One region of the Listeria farberi genome, then DNA from elsewhere that is predicted to be linked to it. Evidence: predicted binding sites of a transcription regulator. Region 1 holds the regulator's gene; each other region holds the start of a gene.
The links. The regulator LexA, encoded in region 1, represses DNA repair genes until DNA is damaged. The targets are predictions, from matches to a motif close to CGAACATATGTTCG.
Positions count from the first base shown of each region.

Region 2: a site for LexA is predicted at 4,112-4,125, ahead of uvrB (excinuclease ABC subunit UvrB). Genes of this name have one in related genera too.
Region 3: a site for LexA is predicted at 3,761-3,774, ahead of HCB38_RS14610 (carbohydrate kinase). Genes of this name have one in related genera too.
Region 4: a site for LexA is predicted at 1,903-1,916, ahead of dinB (DNA polymerase IV). Genes of this name have one in related genera too.

Region 1 covers NZ_JAARZL010000001.1:1,074,914-1,080,677, forward strand. The annotation lists gene glnA (type I glutamate--ammonia ligase) at 1-527, shown strand, start outside; gene HCB38_RS05395 (arsenic transporter) at 673-1,968, shown strand; gene HCB38_RS05400 (GNAT family N-acetyltransferase) at 2,010-2,531, opposite strand; gene lexA (transcriptional repressor LexA) at 2,561-3,175, opposite strand; gene yneA (cell division suppressor protein YneA) at 3,333-3,662, shown strand; gene HCB38_RS05415 (DUF896 domain-containing protein) at 3,757-3,984, shown strand; gene tkt (transketolase) at 4,133-5,764, shown strand, end outside.
Region 2 covers NZ_JAARZL010000005.1:94,944-100,707, reverse strand. The annotation lists gene uvrA (excinuclease ABC subunit UvrA) at 1-1,982, opposite strand, end outside; gene uvrB (excinuclease ABC subunit UvrB) at 1,990-3,966, opposite strand; gene HCB38_RS12610 (CsbA family protein) at 4,215-4,454, opposite strand; gene HCB38_RS12605 (HD domain-containing protein) at 4,476-5,123, opposite strand; gene HCB38_RS12600 (hypothetical protein) at 5,145-5,531, opposite strand; gene HCB38_RS12595 (ArsR/SmtB family transcription factor) at 5,638-5,764, opposite strand, start outside.
Region 3 covers NZ_JAARZL010000008.1:16,837-22,600, reverse strand. The annotation lists gene HCB38_RS14635 (amino acid ABC transporter ATP-binding protein) at 1-319, shown strand, start outside; gene HCB38_RS14630 (LLM class flavin-dependent oxidoreductase) at 316-1,311, shown strand; gene HCB38_RS14625 (glutaredoxin family protein) at 1,304-1,570, shown strand; gene HCB38_RS14620 (LLM class flavin-dependent oxidoreductase) at 1,567-2,889, shown strand; gene HCB38_RS14615 (pseudouridine synthase) at 2,961-3,662, shown strand; gene HCB38_RS14610 (carbohydrate kinase) at 3,795-4,913, shown strand; gene HCB38_RS14605 (pseudouridine-5'-phosphate glycosidase) at 4,910-5,764, shown strand, end outside.
Region 4 covers NZ_JAARZL010000002.1:160,375-166,138, forward strand. The annotation lists gene rnz (ribonuclease Z) at 111-1,031, shown strand; gene HCB38_RS08380 (SDR family NAD(P)-dependent oxidoreductase) at 1,036-1,827, shown strand; gene dinB (DNA polymerase IV) at 1,936-3,006, shown strand; gene HCB38_RS08390 (GntR family transcriptional regulator) at 3,193-3,942, shown strand; gene HCB38_RS08395 (PTS sugar transporter subunit IIA) at 3,960-4,403, shown strand; gene HCB38_RS08400 (PTS sugar transporter subunit IIB) at 4,403-4,684, shown strand; gene ulaA (PTS ascorbate transporter subunit IIC) at 4,700-5,764, shown strand, end outside.

The sequences.
Region 1 (5,764 bases):
CAGCTTATCATTTCTTAGCAGGGATGTTGAAACATGCTCGTGGCTATACTGCTGTTACAAATCCAACAATTAACTCATTCAAACGATTGGTTCCAGGATATGAAGCACCATGTTACATTGCGTGGTCAGGTAAAAATCGTAGTCCGCTAGTACGTGTTCCAAGTTCTCGTGGATTAAGCACACGTCTGGAATTACGTAGCGTTGACCCATCTGCTAATCCGTATTTAGCAATGGCGGTATTACTTAAAGCTGGTTTATCTGGAATTAAAGACGAATTAACTCCTCCAGCACCGGTTGATCGTAACATTTACGGCATGAATGAAGAAGAACGTGAAGCAACTGGCATTTATGATTTACCAGAAAGCTTAGGTCATGCTCTAATTGAACTTGAAAAAGACGACATCATACGTGATGGTTTAGGTGAGCACATTTTCGAACACTTTATTGAAGCGAAAACGATTGAGTGTGATATGTTCCGCACAGCAGTTCACCCTTGGGAACGCGAACAATATCTTGAAATTTATTAATAGTTTGAAGCTCGTTTCTTAAAAACTGGAAACGAGCTTTTTTTATTTTAATAACGGATATCAAATATTTGATGTTTGGCAAATAGAGGCTTATATTTAAAATTGTGCTAATGAAAGGGAGTTTTCATTAGGGAAAGGGGAAGAAATGCAGATTACTCTAGCTATTTTAGTATTTGTTTTAACGCTTTTTTTCGTGATTTGGCAGCCAAGAAATTTATCAATTGGATGGTCAGCATGCGGCGGAGCGTTAATTGCATTATTACTTGGTGTTGTCACCTTATCAGATGTTGTAACTGTTACAGGGATAGTATGGAATGCCACACTCGCTTTTATTGCTATTATTATTATTTCCCTAATTTTAGATGAAATTGGTTTTTTTGAGTGGGCAGCATTACATATGGCAAGGCTATCAAAAGGAAATGGATTATGGATGTTTATTCTAATTTCTGTTTTGGGAGCTTTGGTTGCAGCGCTATTTGCAAATGACGGAGCGGCACTGATTTTGACTCCGATTGTTTTAGCGATGGTCCGAGCACTGAATTTTGATGAGAAAAAAGTATTTCCGTTTATTATCGCAAGTGGATTTATTGCAGATACGACATCTTTACCTCTTGTGGTTAGTAATTTAGTCAATATAGTTTCGGCTGATTTTTTTGGAATTAGTTTTTCGCAATACGCACTTATCATGTGGATTCCCACTGTTTTTTCTTTAGTTGCTAGCATCATTATTTTATATATCTATTTCCGAAAAGCATTACCTAGAAAGTATGATGCGAGAGCAATTCGAGAACCGGTTTCAGCGCTTAAAGATAAAAAGATGTTTCGCATTTCGTGGGGAATCCTTCTCATTCTTGTGGTAGGCTATTTTTTGAGTAGTTTTTTAGAGATACCAGTGTCATTTATTGCCTTACTAGTTGCTTTTATTTTTTTATTTGTTGGAGCAAAAAGTCACTCAGTTTCAACAAAAGCCATTTTAAAAGGAGCGCCTTGGAATATTGTATTTTTCTCCATTGGTATGTATGTAGTTGTGTATGGTTTGCAAAATGTTGGAATAACCAAACTGTTATCAGAAGCTATTATTTATGTTGCGGATTTTGGCTTATTTGCTGGGACAATTGGAATGGGTTTTATAGCTGCGATACTATCATCTGTCATGAATAATTTGCCTACTGTTATGATAAATGCACTTGCAATCGATCATACTTCATTTACTGGGGTGATGAAAGAGGCATTGGTTTATGCTAATGTTATAGGCTCAGATTTAGGTCCTAAAATAACGCCGATTGGCTCGCTCGCTACTTTACTTTGGTTACATGTGTTAGCACAGAAAGGTATCAAGATAAGTTGGGGCTCTTACTTCAAAATTGGCATTGTAATTACTATTCCTGTTTTGTTCATTACGCTCGTAGGATTGTACTTATCACTACTTATTTGGAACTGAAAAACCCCCGTACACTTTTAATTAAGCGTACGGGGGTTTTGTTATGCCTTATAAAGCACATGAGGTTTTAGTGGATCGCCATTTGCTAAAGCAGGATGTTCGAAATTAGCTACTTTTGTCAAATGGATTTTTTTCATAACTTGTTCGGAAGCTTTATTGCAGGTTGCGGTAAAGCTGTAAATTTCGTTGATAGCACTGATACCCTTAGCAAACGATAATGCACCTAATGCGGCTTCAGTAGCATATCCTTGGTTCCACGCACTACGCTTTAATCGCCAACCAATTTCGGTGCAAGGGGTAAATTCTGCTTTGAATGTCGCTTCATGAAACCCGGTAAATCCGATAAATTCACTAGTAGTTTTAACTTCGATGGCAAAAAGACCATATCCTAGGGAATTTAGTTCTTCTTGATTTCTATCAAGTAGTGCATTACTTTCTTTTTGAGTTAATGTGGCTGGGAAGAATTTCATTACTTTTTTATCTGCGTTCATTTGGCTAAAAGGAAGATAATCACTTACTAAATAATCTCTTGCGATAAGCCTTACTGTTTCAAAATAAATCATCTTAAAAACCACCTGTTTACCAAATAAAATTAGCGAATATCTCTATAAAGTCCGATTACTTTTCCAAGAATAGTAACGTTATTTAAAAGAATAGGTTCTAAAGCGTCGTTTTCGGGTTGTAGTCTGAAATGATTAGCTTCTTTATAGAAACGTTTGCATGTAGCTTCATTTTCATCCGTCATGGCTACGACGATTTCTCCATTGATTGCGGAACTTTGCTGTCTAACGATTACTTTATCGCCATCAAGAATTCCAGCATTTATCATGCTCTCACCGTCAATTTCTAACATGAATACATTCGTTTCGCCAGCTGCCATGTATTCTGGCAAGGGGAAATATTCATCGATGTTCTCAATTGCTGTGATAGGCATTCCGGCTGTTACCTTTCCTATGATAGGAATATTTACAACATTTGGTGTTTCTGCTTCGTCTTCTAAAGATAATATTTCAATCGCACGAGGCTTGGTTGGGTCACGTCTAATTAAGCCTTTACCTTCAAGGCGAGCAAGATGCCCATGAACTGTAGAGCTAGAAGCAAGGCCGACTGCTTCCCCAATTTCGCGTACAGAGGGTGGATAACCTTTTTCTTTTACTTCTGATTTAATAAATTCATATATATCTTGTTGGCGTTTAGATATTTTCATGGTTTCACCTCATTAAGTTAATGGTTATTTTATAAATCAAGTATAGCAAAAGAAAAACCAATATGCAAACAAAGGTTCGTTTTTTTATTGACATAAGCGAACGGTTGTTCTATAATATAGAAAAGCGAACATATATTCTTTTTTGGAGGGGTTTTTAATGACATTAAAATTAATTTGGGATAAATTTTATGTTTCTATTATATTTGTATTAACTTGTATAGTTTTAGGTATTATTTTAATGTGTACTGTTATTGGAAGTGGTAGTGAGTATTCAGAAGTGGATGTAAATGAAGGGGATTCCGTTTGGGCACTTGCTGACCAATATGCAGCGAAAAGCGACATGCCTAAAGCTGATTTTGTATCATGGGTCGAAAAAGAAAACAATCTAACCGATGGGCATGTGAAAGCTGGGGATTCCGTAGTTATACCAGTACACGAAACAAAGTTACAAAAAAGTGATAGCACTATTCAATTAGCAAACCAGTAGAAACGATTTTTATATCGTTTATGATATAATAAAGGAAGTAGTGATTATACTACTTCCTTATTTTATTATAATGCAGAAAAGGGTGAATTTTTTAATGCTAGAAAAAGCTAAAATAGATAGAATTAATGAGCTTTCTAAAAAGAAAAAAGCTGGAACACTAACGACCGAGGAAAAAAAGGAACAAGAAAAATTAAGAAAAGAATATATTAAATCATTTCGTACACATATGAAAGGTACAATTGAAAATACAACGATTATCGACCCTAAAGGAAATGATGTAACACCGCATAAAATAAAACAAATGAGAAAGAATAAGAAGTAATAGTTAGCACCAAATGAACATTTTCGCGCAAATGAACAAAAATACCAATCAATTAAGCAATTTAAAGCAATTATTAGTTGTATTAATTGCTCTTTAGGCTTATTATTAAAAGTAGTTAAAATTATATTGAAGAGAGAGGATGTTTCATTTGTTCGATAACACAGATAGTTTAGCAGTTAATACAATTCGTACATTATCAATGGATGCAATTCAAAAAGCAAATTCTGGTCACCCAGGTTTACCAATGGGAGCAGCGCCAATGGCCTATGCTCTTTGGTCTCGCGTATTAAACACAAACCCTAAAAATTCCCATTGGTTTAACCGGGATCGCTTTGTACTTTCTGCTGGACACGGCTCAATGCTTTTATATAGTTTATTACATTTAAGTGGTTTCAAATTAGAAATTGAAGACCTTAAAAATTTCCGTCAATGGGAAAGTAAAACTCCGGGTCATCCAGAATATCGTTATACTGACGGTGTAGATGCAACTACTGGTCCACTTGGTCAAGGTATTGCGATGGCTGTTGGTATGGCTATGGCAGAAAGACATTTAGAAGCAAAATATAATAAAGATGGTTTCCCAGTCGTGGATCACTATACTTATGCGCTATGCGGAGATGGAGATTTAATGGAAGGTGTTGCATCTGAGGCGGCTTCCTATGCAGGTCATCAACAACTTGGAAGACTAGTTGTTTTATATGATTCCAATGATATTTCTCTAGATGGTGATTTAGACAAATCATTCTCTGAAAATGTAAAACAACGCTTTGAAGCTTATGGCTGGGAGCACTTATTAGTTAAAGATGGTAATGATACAGCAGAAATTCTAGCTGCTATTGAAAAGGCAAAACAAAATACTTCACAACCTACAATGATTGAAGTGAAAACTGTTATTGGTTTTGGTGCTCCAAATGCAGGTACAAGTAAAGTTCACGGTGCTCCACTTGGTGATGAAGGTATTTTAGAAGCGAAAAAAGCATATGGCTGGAATTATGAAGAAAAATTCTTTGTTCCTGAAGAGGTTACTGCTCGCTTCAAAGAAACTATTGGCGAACGTGGCGAAAAAGCTGAAACTGCTTGGAATGAATTATTTGCTTCTTACAAAGCGAAATACCCTGAGCTTGCTGAGCAATTAGAAGATAGCTTAAATAACAAGTTACCAGCTGATTGGGATGCGGATCTTCCAGTTTATGACGATTCTAAAGCACTTGCTAGTCGTGCTTCAAGCGGAGAAGTTATTAATGCATTAGCTGGAAAAATTCCTACTATTTTTGGTGGCTCGGCTGACCTTGCTGGTTCTAATAATACAACAATCAAAACAGACGGTGAATTCACTAAAAAAACTCCTGCAGAACGAAATATCTGGTTTGGAGTTCGTGAATTTGCAATGGGTGCAGCGTTAAATGGTATGGCTCTCCACGGCGGACTACAAGTATACGGAGGTACATTCTTTGTATTCTCTGACTATGTACGTGCTGCGATTCGTTTATCTGCCATTCAACATTTACCAGTAACTTACGTAATGACACATGATAGTATTGCAGTAGGGGAAGATGGCCCAACACATGAGCCGATTGAACAACTTGCAAGTTTACGCGCTATGCCGGGTCTTTCTGTCATCCGTCCTGCTGATGGGAATGAAGTAGTAGAAGCTTGGAAACTAGCGATTACTTCTACAGATACTCCACATGTACTTGTCCTTACACGTCAAGGATTACCTACGTTACCAAATTCTGCTAAGTTATCTGCAGAAGGTGTAAAAAAAGGTGCTTATGTTATT
Region 2 (5,764 bases), on a different contig from region 1:
AGTTTTCTTGCGAGTGCTTTTCTTAATACTTCATTTACTAGTGAACTTTTTCCTGAACCAGAGACCCCCGTTACACAGGAAAATGTAGCTAGTGGTATTTTGGCATTTACATTTTTTAAGTTATTTGCTTTAGCTCCGATGATTTCTAATTCAAGTCCATTTCCTTTTCTTCTTTTGGCAGGAACAGGAATGAATTTTTTACCAGAAAGATAATCTCCAGTGATAGAGTTTTTATTCTTCGCCACTTCTTCTGGAGTTCCAGCCGCGACAATTCGTCCGCCATGTTCTCCAGCACCTGGACCAATATCAATAAGATAATCTGCCGCCATCATGGTATCTTCATCATGTTCTACTACAATAAGCGTATTTCCAATATCTCGCATACTTTGAAGTGTATTGATTAATCGATCATTATCGCGCTGATGAAGTCCAATGGAAGGCTCATCAAGAATGTAAAGCACGCCAGTCAATCGTGAACCAATTTGGGTTGCTAGTCGAATTCGCTGCGCCTCTCCTCCCGATAAAGTTCCAGCAGCACGACTCATTGTTAAATAATCGAGTCCTACATTTTTTAAGAAGCCTAATCTAGCTCGCACTTCTTTGAAAATTGGCGCCGCTATTTGCGTTTCTTTTTCAGACAGCTCTAGATTATCAAAGAATGCAAGGGCTTCATTGATGGAGAACTCGCTAATTTGTCCAATATGGTGATTGTTCACTTTGACAGAAAGTGTTTCTTCTTTAAGGCGGTACCCTTTACAAGATGGGCAAGGTAAATCTGTCATGTATTGCGCCATTTGATCGCGAGTAAAGTCTGAATTAGTTTCTCGGTAGCGTCGTTCAATGTTTGGTAGAATCCCTTCAAACGGAATCCAAGTTTCTCGTGTCATACCAAAATCATTTTTGTATTCAAAGTAAAATTCTTTGTCTTTTGAACCATTTAAGACAATATCTAATGCTTCTTTAGATAGTTTTTCTATTGGCGTGTCCATATCAATTCCAAACTCTTTACATGCAGAGGCTAGCATTTGTGGATAGTATTGTGAACTGATGGGTCTCCACGGAATAATTGCACCTTCATTTAAAGTTAAACTTCTGTCTGGGATAACGGTATCCACATCTACTTCTAATTTAGTTCCAAGACCATCACAAGTAGGACAAGCGCCAAATGGGCTATTAAATGAAAACATTCTTGGTTCTAATTCACCAACCGAAAAACCACAATAAGGACATGCATAATGTTCGCTAAATAGTAATTCTTTATCCCCCATAATGTCCACCACTGCATAACCATCAGCCAAGCGAAGAGCAGCTTCAATAGAATCATATAGTCGCGTATTTATTCCTTCTTTAATGACAATACGATCGATGATAATTTCGATGGAATGTTTTTTGTTTTTTTCGATTTCAATTTCATCATTAATATCGTATATTTCTCCATCAACACGAATACGTACGTAGCCTTCTTTTTTAATTTCTTCAATCGTTTTCTTATGCGTTCCTTTTTTACCAGAAACGATAGGAGCCATAATTTGAATGCGTGTTTTTTCGGGGTATTCAAAGACACGGTCTACCATTTGTTCGATTGTTTGAGAAGTGATTTCAATGCCGTGATTAGGACACACCGGGTGCCCCACACGTGCATAAAGCAGACGCAAATAATCATGTATTTCAGTTACCGTTCCAACTGTAGATCGCGGGTTACGGCTTGTAGTTTTTTGGTCAATGGAAATTGCTGGACTTAACCCTTCAATTAAATCTACATCGGGTTTATCCATTTGACCTAAAAATTGGCGAGCATAAGCAGACAAAGACTCTACATAACGTCTTTGTCCTTCTGCATAAATTGTATCAAAAGCTAGCGAAGATTTTCCTGAACCAGAAAGCCCGGTCATCACCACTAATTTATCTCTTGGAATCTCTACATCAATATTTTTTAAATTATGGGCTCTTGCACCTTGAATGACTATTTTTTCCTTATCCAATTCCGCTTCATCCTTCCGCTTTTATTTCCAGTAAAGCATCACGAAGTTCAGCTGCACGCTCGAAATCAAGTGCTTTAGCTGCTTCTTTCATCTCGTGTTCCATACCTTCAATGAAAATATCTCGTTCTTTCTTAGACATTTTACTTAAGTCGTGTTGTTTTACTGCTTCTCGTTCATCTGCGGCAGAGGTTGCTGCGATAATGCCACGGATTTCTTTTCTAATTGTTTTTGGTGTGATGCCATGTTTTTCATTATATTCAATTTGAATTTTACGACGACGTTCTGTTTCACTAATCGAATTGCGCATGGAGTCCGTCATTTTGTCGGCGTACATAATTACACGACCGTTTTCATTACGAGCAGCACGCCCCATTGTTTGGATTAAAGACCGTTCTGAACGTAAGAAGCCTTCTTTGTCTGCGTCTAAAATTGCCACTAAGGAAACTTCTGGCAAATCGATTCCTTCACGAAGTAAGTTAATCCCAACAATAACATCGTATACCCCTAATCGAAGGTCACGAATAATTTCAATTCGCTCTAAAGTTTTTACCTCAGAATGTAAATATTGAACCTTTACTCCGGCTTCTTTTAGATAATTCGTCAAATCCTCAGACATTTTTTTCGTTAACGTGGTGATTAGAACACGTTCGTTTTTCTCAACTCGATCATTAATTTCATCCATTAAGTCGTCTATTTGACCTTGGATAGGGCGTATTTCGACGATTGGATCTAGTAGTCCAGTAGGTCGAATGATTTGTTCAATCACATCTGGATTTTTTTCTAATTCATATGGGCCCGGGGTTGCAGAGATAAACATAATCTGATTAATATGCTTTTCGAATTCTTCTAATCGAAGTGGACGGTTATCAAGTGCGCTTGGCAATCTAAAACCATGATCAACTAGCATTTGCTTTCTAGCTTGGTCCCCGTTGAACATGCCGCGGATTTGAGGCATCGTTACATGCGATTCATCAATAACCATTTGGAAATCATCTGGGAAATAATCTAGCAATGTATATGGAGTTACTCCCGCTGGACGCAGTGATAAATGTCTTGAATAGTTTTCAATGCCTGAACAATAACCCATTTCTTCCATCATTTCTAAATCATAATTGGTTCTCTGTTCAAGGCGTTGTGCTTCCAGTAATTTGTTCTCTGCTCTTAAGACTTTAAGGCGATCTTCAAGTTCTGCTTTTATATTAACAATAGCTTTTTTCATAATATCTGGTCTAGTAACAAAGTGAGATGCCGGGAAAATAGAAACATGCTCTCTGTCTCCAATGATTTCACCAGTAAGTGCGTCTACTTCTCTAATGCGCTCAATTTCATCCCCAAAAAATTCAATCCGCATACAGTGTTCATCCCTAGATGCTGGGAAAATTTCGACCACATCTCCGCGGACACGAAAACGACCGCGCTGGAAATCAATATCATTTCGGTCATATTGAATATCAACCAGCTTGCGTAACAATTGGTCTCGGCTGATCTCCATACCAACTCGAAGCGAAACTAACATTTCTCCGTATTCGACCGGTGAACCTAACCCATAAATACAAGATACACTTGCAATAATAATTACATCTCTGCGTTCAAAAAGAGCAGCTGTAGCGGAGTGACGAAGCTTATCTATTTCGTCATTGATACTAGCATCTTTTTCAATGTACGTATCACTCTGTGGTACATAAGCTTCTGGCTGGTAATAATCATAGTAACTAACAAAGTATTCCACCGCATTATTCGGGAAAAACTCTTTGAATTCACTATATAATTGTCCCGCTAGCGTCTTATTATGTGCCATAACAAGCGTTGGCTTATTTACTTCTTGAATTACATTAGATACGGTAAAAGTTTTCCCTGTACCGGTTGCCCCAAGTAAGGTTTGGTGTTTCAAGCCTTTTTTTAATCCCGCAACTAATTGTTCTATTGCTCTAGGTTGGTCTCCTTGTGGGCTATACTTAGAAACTAACTCAAATTTATCCTTCAACTCGGATTCCCCCATTCTTTATCGGTCCGATTCTGGCATCTAAAAGCTTTAACTGTAAAATATCCAGCAAAGCAAAAAGCGGATTTTTTCAGATCCGTTAATGTTTCTATTTTATCATAAATATTTTAATTAGCCTAGCAAAAACCGAACATATTTTCGCATTCGTTTGAAAATAAAAAACGCAACCTGTGGATTACGCTTTTCTTTATTTTATCACTTTTAGAGTATTCTACCTATCTATTTGCTTTTTAAAAGTCACTGCCGCTTTTCTTTAAACGTCGTAACATGTATGTGGCTACGACAAAACCAATTGTCATCGAAAAGGCGTCTATCGTAATTAACCAAAACGAACTTGTGTAACCTAATTTGGCAGAAGCGGCTATCAAAACTACCATAAGCACTAAGGCTACATAACGGTTATACGTGATGCGTGCAAAGAGAATAACGAGCAGACAAGGGAAAATAAGTGCCGATATAATTTGATCCATCTTACTCCCCTCCCTAATTTTTTACTCGTCACGTAATGCTTTTGTCGTTATTTCTGTAGTAAGTTGTGGTAATTCTGTCTTTTCAATACCTTTTTCAGCAAGCATATCTGGTAAAATTTCTTTTAAAAAGTATTTTACACTAGCCATTTCTCGGTATTCATAAATAGTCGCGAGTGCTTCACTATAAATTTCAACAAAAATGTTTTCTGGATTACCTTTTTGAATCTCGCCAAAGGACTCATATAACAAGTCTACTTTATCAGATATAGCGAGAATTTTCCCTTCTAACGTACTGTCTTTCCCTTCTTTTAACAAGTGTCGATAAATAGGCTGGAAAGTTGCTGGTATTTCACGGCTAATAAAATTTTTAGTCATACTTTCTTCCACTTCAGAGAGCATTTCTCTTAGTTCTGTCGTTGCGTATTTTACGGGTGTTTTAATATCGCCAATAAAAAGCTCTGAATAATCATGATTTAACGCTTTTTCATATAAAGCACGCCAATTCACTTCATTACCTGCATCTTCTTCTACAGCTCCAAAAAATTGTGCGATAGAAGTAACCTTGTAAGAGTGTTCTGCAACCGAATGCTCTTGATATTTAAATTTTCCCGGACAACGATAAATGTTCTCTAAATCCGATAAACTTTGGAAATATTGATGAATTCCCATATTATCACTCCATTCTTCGTTTTATTCTTCTCTTTTTTGTTTTTTATTGGCGGGATTAGTGTTTTCTATTTCTCGCATCATTAATGCTGCACAGTAACCAATTAGAGCAATCATTGCTGCGGAATAAGTTCTAAAATTATCTGTCGCAAAAATAAAAATAATGACTGAAAACAGAAGTGTCGTTAATATTCCCCAACTAAAAAGTTTTGTTCCTCGTGCTGTTCCTACTTTCATATGCGAATATATTCCTACATAACACACCAACTGAATAATAATAAATTGCGCAACCGACAAACCAATAACTGCCGCAAGATTACTATTCCAAATAACTGCTAAAATGGAAATAATAACCATGACAACTATTCCCGCAATGACGATAAATTTTTGTACTGGCGATAATTTGCTCAAAATGTTTCCTCCAAATTTTTATTTGTTAACTACTTTATCATAATCTCTCTTTATTTGGCATAAAAAACACCCATCATTCCTAAAAAGGGCTTCTGAGCGTTTGTCATTAGTGATGGTGCACGTGGCGAATTGCTTGAGTCAGTAATTCTAATACGTGATTATCATCTTGCATATAATAAATTGTAGTCCCTTCACGTCTTGATTTCACAAGCCTTAAATTTTTTAAAAAACGA
Region 3 (5,764 bases), on a different contig from region 1:
CGCGATTAATCCAGACGTCATTTTATTTGATGAACCAACCGCAGCGCTTGATCCGGAACTTGTTGGTGAAGTTTTAGAAGTAATGTTAGAAATCGCTCGCGCGGGTGCAACGATGATTGTCGTCACACATGAAATGGAGTTCGCAAAACGCGTCGCAGATCAAGTCGTCTTTATGGATGGAGGGCTCATTGTCGAACAAGGCACGCCAGATGAAGTATTCAACCACACAAAAGAAGAACGAACAAAACGCTTTTTACACCGAGTTTCGGCTGATTACTTATATGAAATCAAAGAAGTGAAAAAGGAGCGTGTCATATGACTATCCGATTTAGCATTTTGGATCAAAGTATTATTAATCCCGGCGAACGTCCTAGTGAGGCTTTACAAAATACTGTAGAACTTGCAGAGCTTGCAGAACAACTTGGCTTTTATCGATTTTGGGTTGCTGAACATCATAATTCAGACGAAATTGCTGGAGCTGCACCGGAAGTTCTTTTAGGATACATTGCCGCAAAAACAACTTCTATTAAGCTCGCATCTGGCGGCGTAATGCTGCAACATTATAGTCCATATAAAGTTGCTGAACAATTTCACGTGCTTGAAAACTTAGCTCCAGGACGAATTTCTCTCGGTGTCGGTAAAGCGCCCGGTGGATTTCAACCAGCGACCGATGCCCTTCAGAAAAACTTTGCAAAGCCAATTCAAACATTTGACGCTAAGTTGATAGAATTAGTCGATTTTGTTACACGGAAACCTGCTTCCAAAGCCGAAGCAAAACCACTACCAGAGAATAATCCGGAAATCTTTTTGCTTGGCGGAAGTGTAGCGAGTGCAAGACAAGCTGCCGAACTTGGGATTTCTTTTGTATTTGCTTATTTTATTAACGGCGAAGAGGAAACTTTAAAAGAAGCACGTGATACATTTGAGCAGTATCAAGTTAATCAACTAGCAAGTTTTCAATTAGCGCCAATTGTTGTTGTAGCTGAGACAAAAGCTGCTGCAGACCGTCATATTCCAGAGCGAGAATCAATTAAAGTGGAGCTTTCGGATGGGCGGAGAGTAAATGTCGGCTCACGCGAACAAGCAGAAGCTTACGTGAAAGGCATCAACCAACCGTATCGATTTATTACGCAAAAAATTGGAGCAATAACTGGGACGAAGCAAGATGTTGGAGAAGAAATTACCCGACTTTCAAAAAAATATAATATTCAAGATTTTGTCGTTTTAACACCTGTCAAATCCACGGAAATCAAACGCTATTCGTACCAATTATTAAGTGAAACGATAAAGGAGGAAGTTGTCCATGGCTAATGTCGTTGTTTGGAGTAAAGTTGGATGTCACTACTGTAAAGATGTGAAAGATTATTTAACCGAGCAAAATATTGTCTTCCAAGATATTGACGTCACAGACCATGATTACTTACGAGAAGTACTGCAAGCCAAATACGGTATTCGCCACGTTCCAGTAGTAGAAATTGGCGACATAGAAAGAGGGACTTACCAAGCAGTAACCGAAATCGGTATCGAATACTTAGAAAAAGCCTTATTACAAAAGGAGGAAGTAAAATGACTAGAGAAGATACAATCCAGTTTGGCGCAATCATTCACGGCGTTGGCGGCACAACAGATGGTTGGCGCCACCCAGATATTAACCCAGCAGCAAGTACAGATTTAGATTTTTATAAAACACGTGCAAAAATTGCGGAACAAGGCCTATTTAGTTTTGTATTTATTGCTGATGGTCTTTTTATTTCTGAAAAATCTATTCCGCATTTTCTTAATCGTTTTGAGCCGATTACTATTTTATCCGCTTTAGCAGAGTCTACAGAAAATATCGGGCTGGTTGGAACATTTTCGACATCATTTACGGAACCATTCACGCTCGCAAGGCAACTTTCCTCATTAGATCATATTAGTGGTGGTCGAGCGGGCTGGAATTTAGTCACCTCTCCGCAAGAAGGCGCAGCACGAAATCATAGCAAGAAAAACCTCCCGACCCACAGTGACAGGTATACTATTGCGGCTGAACATTTAAGTGTAGTTCGTGGACTATGGAATTCATGGGAAGAAGATGCTTTTACCTATAACAAAGAAACCGGCGAATTTTTTAATCCAGAAAAATTACATCGTTTGAATCATCAAGGTGAGTATTTTCAAGTGGAAGGACCATTAAATATCGGCCGCTCCAAACAAGGAGAACCAGTCGTTTTCCAAGCGGGAGCATCTAGTACAGGTCGGGATTTTGCAGCCCAAAATGCGGAAGCTATTTTTACGCATTCAGATTCACTTGAAGAAGCTATTCAATTCTATCAAGACGTGAAAATCCGTGCTAAAAAAGCTGGCAGGAATGCAGCAGAAATCCGAATATTCCCAGGAATTAGCCCAATTGTAGCGGATACTTTAGAAGAAGCCGAGCAGAAATACACTGAATTTGCGAGTCTCATTCCGATTGAAAATGCCGTCACCTATCTCGCGCGTTACTTCGATGACTATGATTTAAGCCAATTTGAACTAGATGAACCTTTCCCTGACCTTGGCGACATCGGTAAAAATGCTTTTCAAAGTACGACAGATCGAATCAAAAAAGAAGCAAAAGAGCGAAACCTGACCCTGCGCCAAGTAGCGACCGAAGCTGCCACCCCGAAAACACCTTTTATAGGAACAAAAGAACAAGTAGCTGATTTAATCGAAATTTGGTTTCAAAATGAGGCGGCAGATGGATTTATCATCGCGTCTGACATCCCAGGTACTTTTGAAACATTTGTCAATCAAGTTATTCCGCTTTTACAAAGTCGGGGATTGTATCGAAACGAATATCCAGCCACAACCTTAAGAGGCAACCTAGGTCTGGAAATACCCAAAAATAAACAAGCCGTTAATATCAAATAATAGAAAGAAAACGGAGCGCCTTTAAGGATCTTCGTTTTTTTGTTACAATAAAAGAAAAAAGGAGCTAAACCATGCGCTTAGATAAATTATTGTCCCACACAGGTTTCGGGAGTCGCAAAGAAGTGAAACCACTACTTAAATCCGGGGCAGTTGTCGTAAATGGAACGATTCAAAAAAACAGTAAGACCCAAGTGAATCCAGACAAAGATCAAGTTACTGTTCACGGAACCCCCGTCGTTTACCAAGAATTCGTCTATTTTATGCTCCATAAACCCCAAAATGTCGTGAGTGCAACAGAAGATAATGTATCAGAAACAGTCATTGATTTGCTCGCCCAAGAAGATACGCTTACTGATCCGTTCCCAGTCGGTCGGTTAGACAAAGATACAGAAGGCTTGCTAATTATAACGAACGATGGCACGCTAGCTCACAATTTACTTTCACCTAAAAAGCATATAGATAAAACATACTATGCTAAAATTGATGGTGATGTTACAGTAGAGGATGTAGAAGCTTTCGCAGCTGGAATTGAACTTGACGATGGCTATACTTGCAAACCAGCACGCTTAGAAATTATCACTCCAAATGAAATAAAAGTAATTATCCAAGAAGGGAAATTCCATCAAGTAAAAAGAATGTTCGCTGCCCGCGGGAAAACAGTCAGCTATTTAAAACGAATTTCAATGGGGAACTTACAACTAGATGAATCTCTTGAACTCGGTGAATACCGCCCACTGACCGAAAATGAGCTTCTTATCCTTCAAAATAAATAACGATAAACGAAAATTTTCTTCCTAAAAGAAGTAGATTTTCGTTTTTTTAGTTTGCAAAAGAAAGCATTTACATATATAATAAACATGTGTTTGAAATTAAAACAAAAGTTTGGAGTGGAGGTGCATTATATCGTGGAGAATAATAAAGCGAAAATGAACGAAAAGGAAGAGATAATTTTCAATTCCATCCGTAAAAATCCTTACATTTCTCAACAAGAACTGGCTGATATACTTGATTTATCAAGACCGACAGTAGCGAACCTTATTTCTGGCCTTATTAAAAAAGGTCGTATTTTAGGAAAAGCCTATATTTTAAATGAAGCCAAACAAATCGTCTGTATAGGTGGAGCGAACGTCGATCGGAAGTTTTACATTAAAGACAAGGCCCAGCTAGCTACATCTAACCCGGTGCGCTCAACACAAAGTGCCGGTGGAGTTGCTAGGAATGTTGGTGAAAACCTTGGTCGCCTTGGAAAAGAAGTTATATTACTCACTGCTTGTGGAACAGACTCCGACTGGGAAGCTGTCAAAAATGCCAGTAATACATATATGAACTTAGATTATGTCACTGCATTTCCAAGCATCGCAACAGGTTCTTATACAGCTGTACTTGAAAACAATGGAGATTTGCTCGTTGCACTAGCGGACATGGATGCATACGATCACCTAACCCCAGATGTACTGGCGAAAAATGAAGGCTTGCTAAGTCAAGCGAGCGCCATTATTGCCGATTTAAATTGTCCAAAAGAAACATTAGAATACCTTGGAAGTTTTGCCGAAATTAATTCCATTCCATTAGTCTTAGTACCCGTTTCCTCACCTAAAATGTCTCATTTACCAGAACGATTGGATCACGTGACTTGGCTAATATGCAACCGAGATGAATCAGAAACTCACCTAGGAATGACCATTGAAAACGAGAAAGACTGGCGCTTAGCTGCACAAAAATGGCTAGATTTAGGCGTGAAAAATGTTATCGTTACAAATGGCAGTAAAGGTGCAGTTGCAGCAAACAACGTAGAAGGCATTATCTTTGAACCCGCTATTGTCATTGAAAACATTGTAGATGTGACAGGAGCAGGAGATGCATTTTGTTCTGCGGTAATTTATGCATGGTTAGAAGGAAAATCTTTACAAGAAATTTTAAAAGCAGGGAGCGTAAATGCTGCGCGAACACTCGAATCTGAATACACTGTTCGCCAAAATTTATCAACATCCCAACTACAAAAAGATCTGGAGGAATTCAAATGAAAAATTATCTATCATTATCTGAAGAAGTAAAACAAGCAAAAGCAGAAGGAAAAGCTATCGTAGCCCTAGAATCCACTATCATCTCTCATGGCATGCCTTACCCACAAAACGTTGAAATGGCGCGTGATGTAGAACAAATTATCCGTGATAACGGCGCAGTACCGGCAACAATCGCTTTAATCGACGGTAAAATTAAAATTGGTCTTTCTGATGAAGAATTAGAATTATTTGCTAAAAGCAGCAATGTAGCAAAAGTTTCTCGTCGTGATATTGGCTACCTTATTGCTACAAAACAACTAGGAGCAACAACAGTAGCTGCAACGATGATCTGTGCTGAATTAGCAGAAATCGGTATCTTTGTAACTGGTGGAATCGGCGGAGTTCACCGCGGTGCCGAAACAACAATGGACGTTTCCGCAGATTTAGAAGAGTTAGCGAAAACAAATGTAGCAGTAGTATGTGCTGGAGCGAAATCTATCTTAGACTTAAACTTAACAATGGAATACTTAGAAACAAAAGGCGTTCCAGTAATTGGTTACCAAACAGACGTACTTCCAGCATTCTACACTCGTTCAAGCGACGTAGAATTAACATTACGTGCAGATGCTCCAGAAGTTATCGCGGAGTCCCTTAAAGCAAAATGGGATCTAAAAATTGAAGGTGGCGCTGTAATCACAAACCCAATCCCAGAAGAATTTGCAATGGATGAAAAAGTAATTAACGATGTTATCCAAACTGCACTTAAAGAAGCAGAAGAAAACCACATCCATGGAAAAGACGTTACACCATTCCTTCTTGGAAAAGTAAAAGAACTAACAGACGGTAAGAGCTTAGAAGCAAATATCGAACTT
Region 4 (5,764 bases), on a different contig from region 1:
TTGACAGTTATTTCTGAATTATAAGGGTTTTTAATGTAAAAATGTTTATTTCCTGTTCGTTTAAGAATATGATAAAATAAGACACGAACTGGGAAGGGAATGGAACAAAAATGGAACTTGTTTTTTTAGGAACTGGAGCAGGCATACCGTCACGAGGCCGTAATGTCACATCCATCGCACTTTCAATGTTAAATGAACGAAATACAATTTGGCTTTTTGACTGCGGGGAAGCAACTCAACACCAAATCATGCGAAGCCAAATTAAACTAAGTAAGCTAGAAAAAATCTTTATTACTCATTTGCATGGCGATCATATTTTTGGCTTACCGGGCTTATTAAGTAGTCGTTCTTTTCAAGGTGGCGAGTCAGATTTAACCATCTATGGGCCAACTGGAATTGCCGAATATGTGGAAACTTCTTTAAGAATAAGCGGGACTAGGCTAACATATAAAATCATTTTTAATGAAATTGAACCAGGTTTAATTTTTGAAGACAAGATGTTCTCTATTACAGTCGATGAATTAGATCACGGATTACGTAGTTTTGGTTACCGTATCACCGAAAAGGATAAACAGGGTGCGCTCAATGCGGATAAATTAATAGATGATGGCGTCGAACCAGGTCCTATTTTTCAAAAACTGAAAAATGGAGAATCAGTCACATTAACTGACGGACGTGTAATTGATGGAAAAGACTACATTGATGAGCCACAAAAGGGGAAAATCATTAGTATTTTCGGGGATACTAAAGCAACAGCAAGTGAACTTGGATTAGCGCTAAATGCTGATGTTCTAGTACACGAAGCCACGTTTGAAGGTGGTAAAGAAAAGTTAGCAGGAGAATATATGCATTCAACCACCATACAAGCAGCGACTCTTGCAAAAAAAGCCAACGTCAAAAAATTAATTTTAACCCACATCAGCTCGAGATATGACCGCGAAGCAAGCAGAGAATTATTAATGGAAGCACAATCTGTTTTTGAAAATACTGAAATAGCGTATGACTTAGCTGTTTTCCCAATTGGAGAGTGATAAAATGAACCCTTTTTTGAAAAATAAAACAGTATTAATCACTGGAGCTTCTAACGGCCTTGGTGCGGAAATTACCAGACAAGTGGCCGCATCAGGTGCGAATGTTATTATCACTGCAAGAAGTACAGAAAAACTAATTGCGTTACAGAAAGAAATAAGTAGTAATTTTTCAGTAGAAGCTGTTTATTTTACACTAGATATGACAGACTTTGAGCAAGTAAAACAAGTAAGTACTGAAATAAATGCAGCTTATCAAATCGATGTATTAGTCAACTGTGCAGGTTTTGGTTTGTTTGAAAACGCGGTTGATATTCCATTTGAAACTATTGAAAAAATGTTCGATACGAATGTCCTTGGTTTAATTCAATTAACGCAACTTATTTTACCGCAAATGCAAGCACGTAAGTCTGGTCACATTATTAACATCGCTTCTCAAGCTGCCAAAATTGCCACACCAAAATCAACTGTTTACTCAGCAACAAAATATGCAGTACTAGGTTTCTCTAATGCGCTTCGTTTAGAACTAAGCCCTGATAAAATCAAAGTTACAACGATAAATCCTGGACCTATTGCAACGAATTTTTTCGATGTAGCAGATAAATCAGGTAACTATTTAGAGACAGTTGGAAAATTAGTTTTACAACCAGAAAAAGTAGCACGAAAAACCGTACAAATTATGGGGACTAAACGACGCGAAATCAATTTACCTTTTGTAATGAATATTGCGACTCGTCTTTATCAAATAATGCCACAAGTTATCGAATTTTTCGGCAAAGGGGCATTTTTAAAGAAATAAAACGGAAGAAAATACCTTATGAAAATAGGGTGTTTTTTTCTTGTAATTAATGAGGTTAACCTTTATAATTGAATAAGAACGCTTGTTCGTTTCAAGGGAGATGCAGTTATGGATACGAGTAGAAAAATTATTCATATTGATATGGACGCTTTTTATGCATCTGTAGAACAACGCGACCATCCTGAGTTCCGAGGGAAGCCGCTTATTATTGGCGGGGACCCTAATAAACGTGGAGTTGTTGCGACTTGTTCTTATGAAGCACGCAAATTTGGTGTGCATTCGGCTATGCCCACCAGGCAAGCTGCTAAACTTTGTCCGAATGGCATTTTTATTCACGGCAATATGGCTCATTATGTAGAGGTTTCTAATCAAATCCGCGAAATCTTTTCCAGATATACGGATATTATCGAACCACTCTCCTTAGATGAAGCTTATTTGGATGTAACTGAAAATAAAAAAGGAATGAAATCCGCCACAATGGTTGCACGCGAGATCCAGCAGACGATTTATCATGAGCTTGGTCTAACCGCTTCTGCCGGTGTTTCATTTAATAAATTTATCGCAAAAATCGCTTCTGATTTTAAAAAACCTGCTGGTATTACAGTAGTTACGCCCGAAGAAGCAGAAGCCTTTTTAGAACAAATACCAGTCACTAAATTTTATGGGGTAGGAAAAGTAACCGCAGAAAAATTGCACCGTTTGGGAATTGAAACGGGAGCGGATTTGAAGAAGTGGAGCGAGTGGGACCTTATTCGTGAATTACACAAACACGGCTATCAATTATATCGACATGTTCGTGGCCGTTCAAACAACATTGTGAACCCGCATCGTGATCGCAAATCTGTTGGCAAAGAAACCACTTTTGAATTTAATGTCTTAGATAGCCGAATTCTCGAACAAAGCCTCATGCAATTCGCCAAAAAAGTAGAAGAACGGCTCATCAAATTACAAAAACATGGCAAGACGGTAGTACTAAAACTACGCTACAGTGACTTTACAACCATTACTAAACGACTTACTTTAAACGAATATACCAATGATGCAAGCCAAATTTATCAAGCGGCGGCGTTACTTCTAAGAGAGAGTTATAAAGGACAAGATAGCATTCGCTTGATTGGACTTACCGTAACCAATTTAAAACCCGTTTATTTTGAGAATTTACGTTTAGAAGGACTTTAAAAAAGAAAAGGACATCCAACCTTTTCTTTTTTTATACATATAGATTATAACCTTTAAAAAAATCTTGACTAATTCGTTATGATGTTATACACTGAAAACGACGAAAGGTTATAATGTTTCTTGATTATATTATTGCAAATGTTATAATGAATCAAAAGATAACTTTTCGGGAGGAATGAAATTAATATGAAAAAATTAAATAAATCATCTTCTACACCACTTTATATGCAACTGAAAAATCAACTACAAGAGAAAATTGAACAAGATATGTCGGTTGGAGATTTACTTTTGACAGAAACAGAAATTGAAAAGATGTATCATGTTAGCAGGATGACAGTTCGAAAAGCGATAGAAGAGCTGGTAAATGAGGGAATTGTAAGCAAACAACAAGGCAAAGGAACGTTTGTGAGTCAAACAAAGACTACACAAGGACTTGGACGGATTTTTAGTTGGTCAGAGGAAATGAAATTACAACATAAGGAATCTAAGACTATCAGTGTAGAAATTTCTGCAGCAATCCCATCAAAAAAAATTCGTACAGCACTCCAATTAGGTAAGAATGAAGAAGTAACTTGTATTAGACGCGTGAGAGAAATTGATGGTGAACCTGTTGCGATTATGATTAATTATTTACGCGCCAAATATGTTCCTGGTTTACTCGAAAATGGTTTGAAATCAGATTCCCTTTACCATGATTTGGAAGAAATTTATCATATTAGTTTAGTACATGCAGATGAAATTATTACAGCAAGATTATCCACGCCGATTGAATCTGCCTTGCTCGCAGTTCCTGAAGATTCTGCGGTGCTTCATGTTCGACGTACTTCCTATATGAAAGGCAATACTCCAGTGGAAGTGGTAGATATGGTCGCTCGCGGAGATAGGTATCAATATTTGGCTGAATTAGAAGGTAGAACTAAAAAACATATCATATAGAAAAGGAGGAAGTCGTATTGTTACCAATTACTTTAGAACAAATTGAATTGGATGTGGAGGTGGAAAGTCCGGTAGATGCTATCAGAGCTGCTGGAAACCTCTTGGTAAAAACTGAAAGCGCTTTATCTAGTTATGTAGATGCGATGGTAGCTGGTTATGAAAAATTAGGTCCCTATATAGTCCTAGCACCACATATTGCAATCCCACATGCACGACCCGAACACGGGGTGAAAAAACAATGTATGTCACTTGTTCGTTTGAAAACACCAATAAAATTTGGGCATCCAACCAATGACGATGTAAGTCTTGTTATCGCAATTGGTGGTGTAGATACAAATTTCCACATCAAAATGCTCCAAGCGCTTAGTGAATTATTAACCGATGAAGTGAAGCTAAAAAGATTAAAAACAAGTACCGATAAAGCGGAAATCTTATGTACCATAAATAAGGAGGAAAAGTAGTGGAAATTTTAACGGTTTGCGGAATGGGATTTGGAACTAGCTTGATGTTGCTTATGGAGATTCAAGATATGGCAAAAAAACATGGATTTACAGTTGGAGGGGAAGCAACGGATTTAAGTAGTGCGAAGGGAAGAACGTGCGACATTATTGTTGCTTCCAGTGAAATAGCCAAAGAATTAGCAGAGGAAGAAGTAAAAGTTGTTCCAATCATTAATATTCTCGATAAAAAAGAAATAGAAGAAAAAGTTTTGCCAGCTATCAAACAATACTTTGCTTCATAAAAAAGGAGGATGAAGATGCTTACTTTCATCACAGAAATTTTTTCTACGCCCGCTTTTATTTTAGGAATTATAGCAGCTATTGGGTTAATTGCCTTAAGGAAAACCGGTTCTGATATTGTAAAAGGAACATTAAAAACGATTTTTGGTTTTATTATGTTACAGCAAGGGTCCGCGATTATTGTTGGAAGTCTAATTCCATTTAGCACAATGTTTGAAAATGCTTTTCAACTTAAAGGGGTGGTAGCAGAAGATAATGCTATTGCAGCTGCTGTTCAGCAAATTTTAGGAACGGAAACGTCTTTAATTCTTGTATTTGGTTTTATTATTAATGTTATTCTTGCTAGAACGACCAGATGGAAATATATCTTCTTAACTGGGCATATGATGTTTTCCTTCGCAGCAACAATGGCCATTGTATTTGATCAAATGGGCTTTAGTAGCTGGCAAATTATTTTGTTTGGTTCTATTGCACAAGGTATTTCAAGTATTGTTTTTCCAGCTCTCGCACAACCTTTTGTACGTAAAGTAACAGGAAATGATCAAGTCGGTTTTGGCTTTTGGGGCAGCTCACTTGTCTGGACAACCGGTTGGCTTGGAGGGAAATTAGGAAATAAAGCTAATTCTACAGAGGACTTAAAAGTTCCTAAAAAACTAGATTTTTTGAAAGAAATGTCAGTTTTAATGGGGATTGTCATGGCAGTGATTTATATCTTTACATCTTTCTTTGTGGATGAGCCGGTGATGAAAGAACTAGCTGGCACACAAAGTAATGTACTATTCGCAATATTGCAAGCATTCACTTTTGTTGTCGGAATATTAATACTACTTCAAGGGGTACGGATGTTTTTAGGTGAATTAGTTCCAGCATTTAAAGGTATTAGCGAAAAAATTGTTCCCGGCGCAATTCCAGCTCTTGATGTTCCCATTTTCTATTCATTCGCACCTACTGCAACGACCATTGGTTTTTTATGTGCAGTGGTCGGAGGGCTTGGAGCGACACTAGTTTCTACCATGCTTCCAGTTGTCGTGCTCCCATCTGTAATTGGATTGTTTTTTATGGGCGGAGCAGCTGGTGTATTC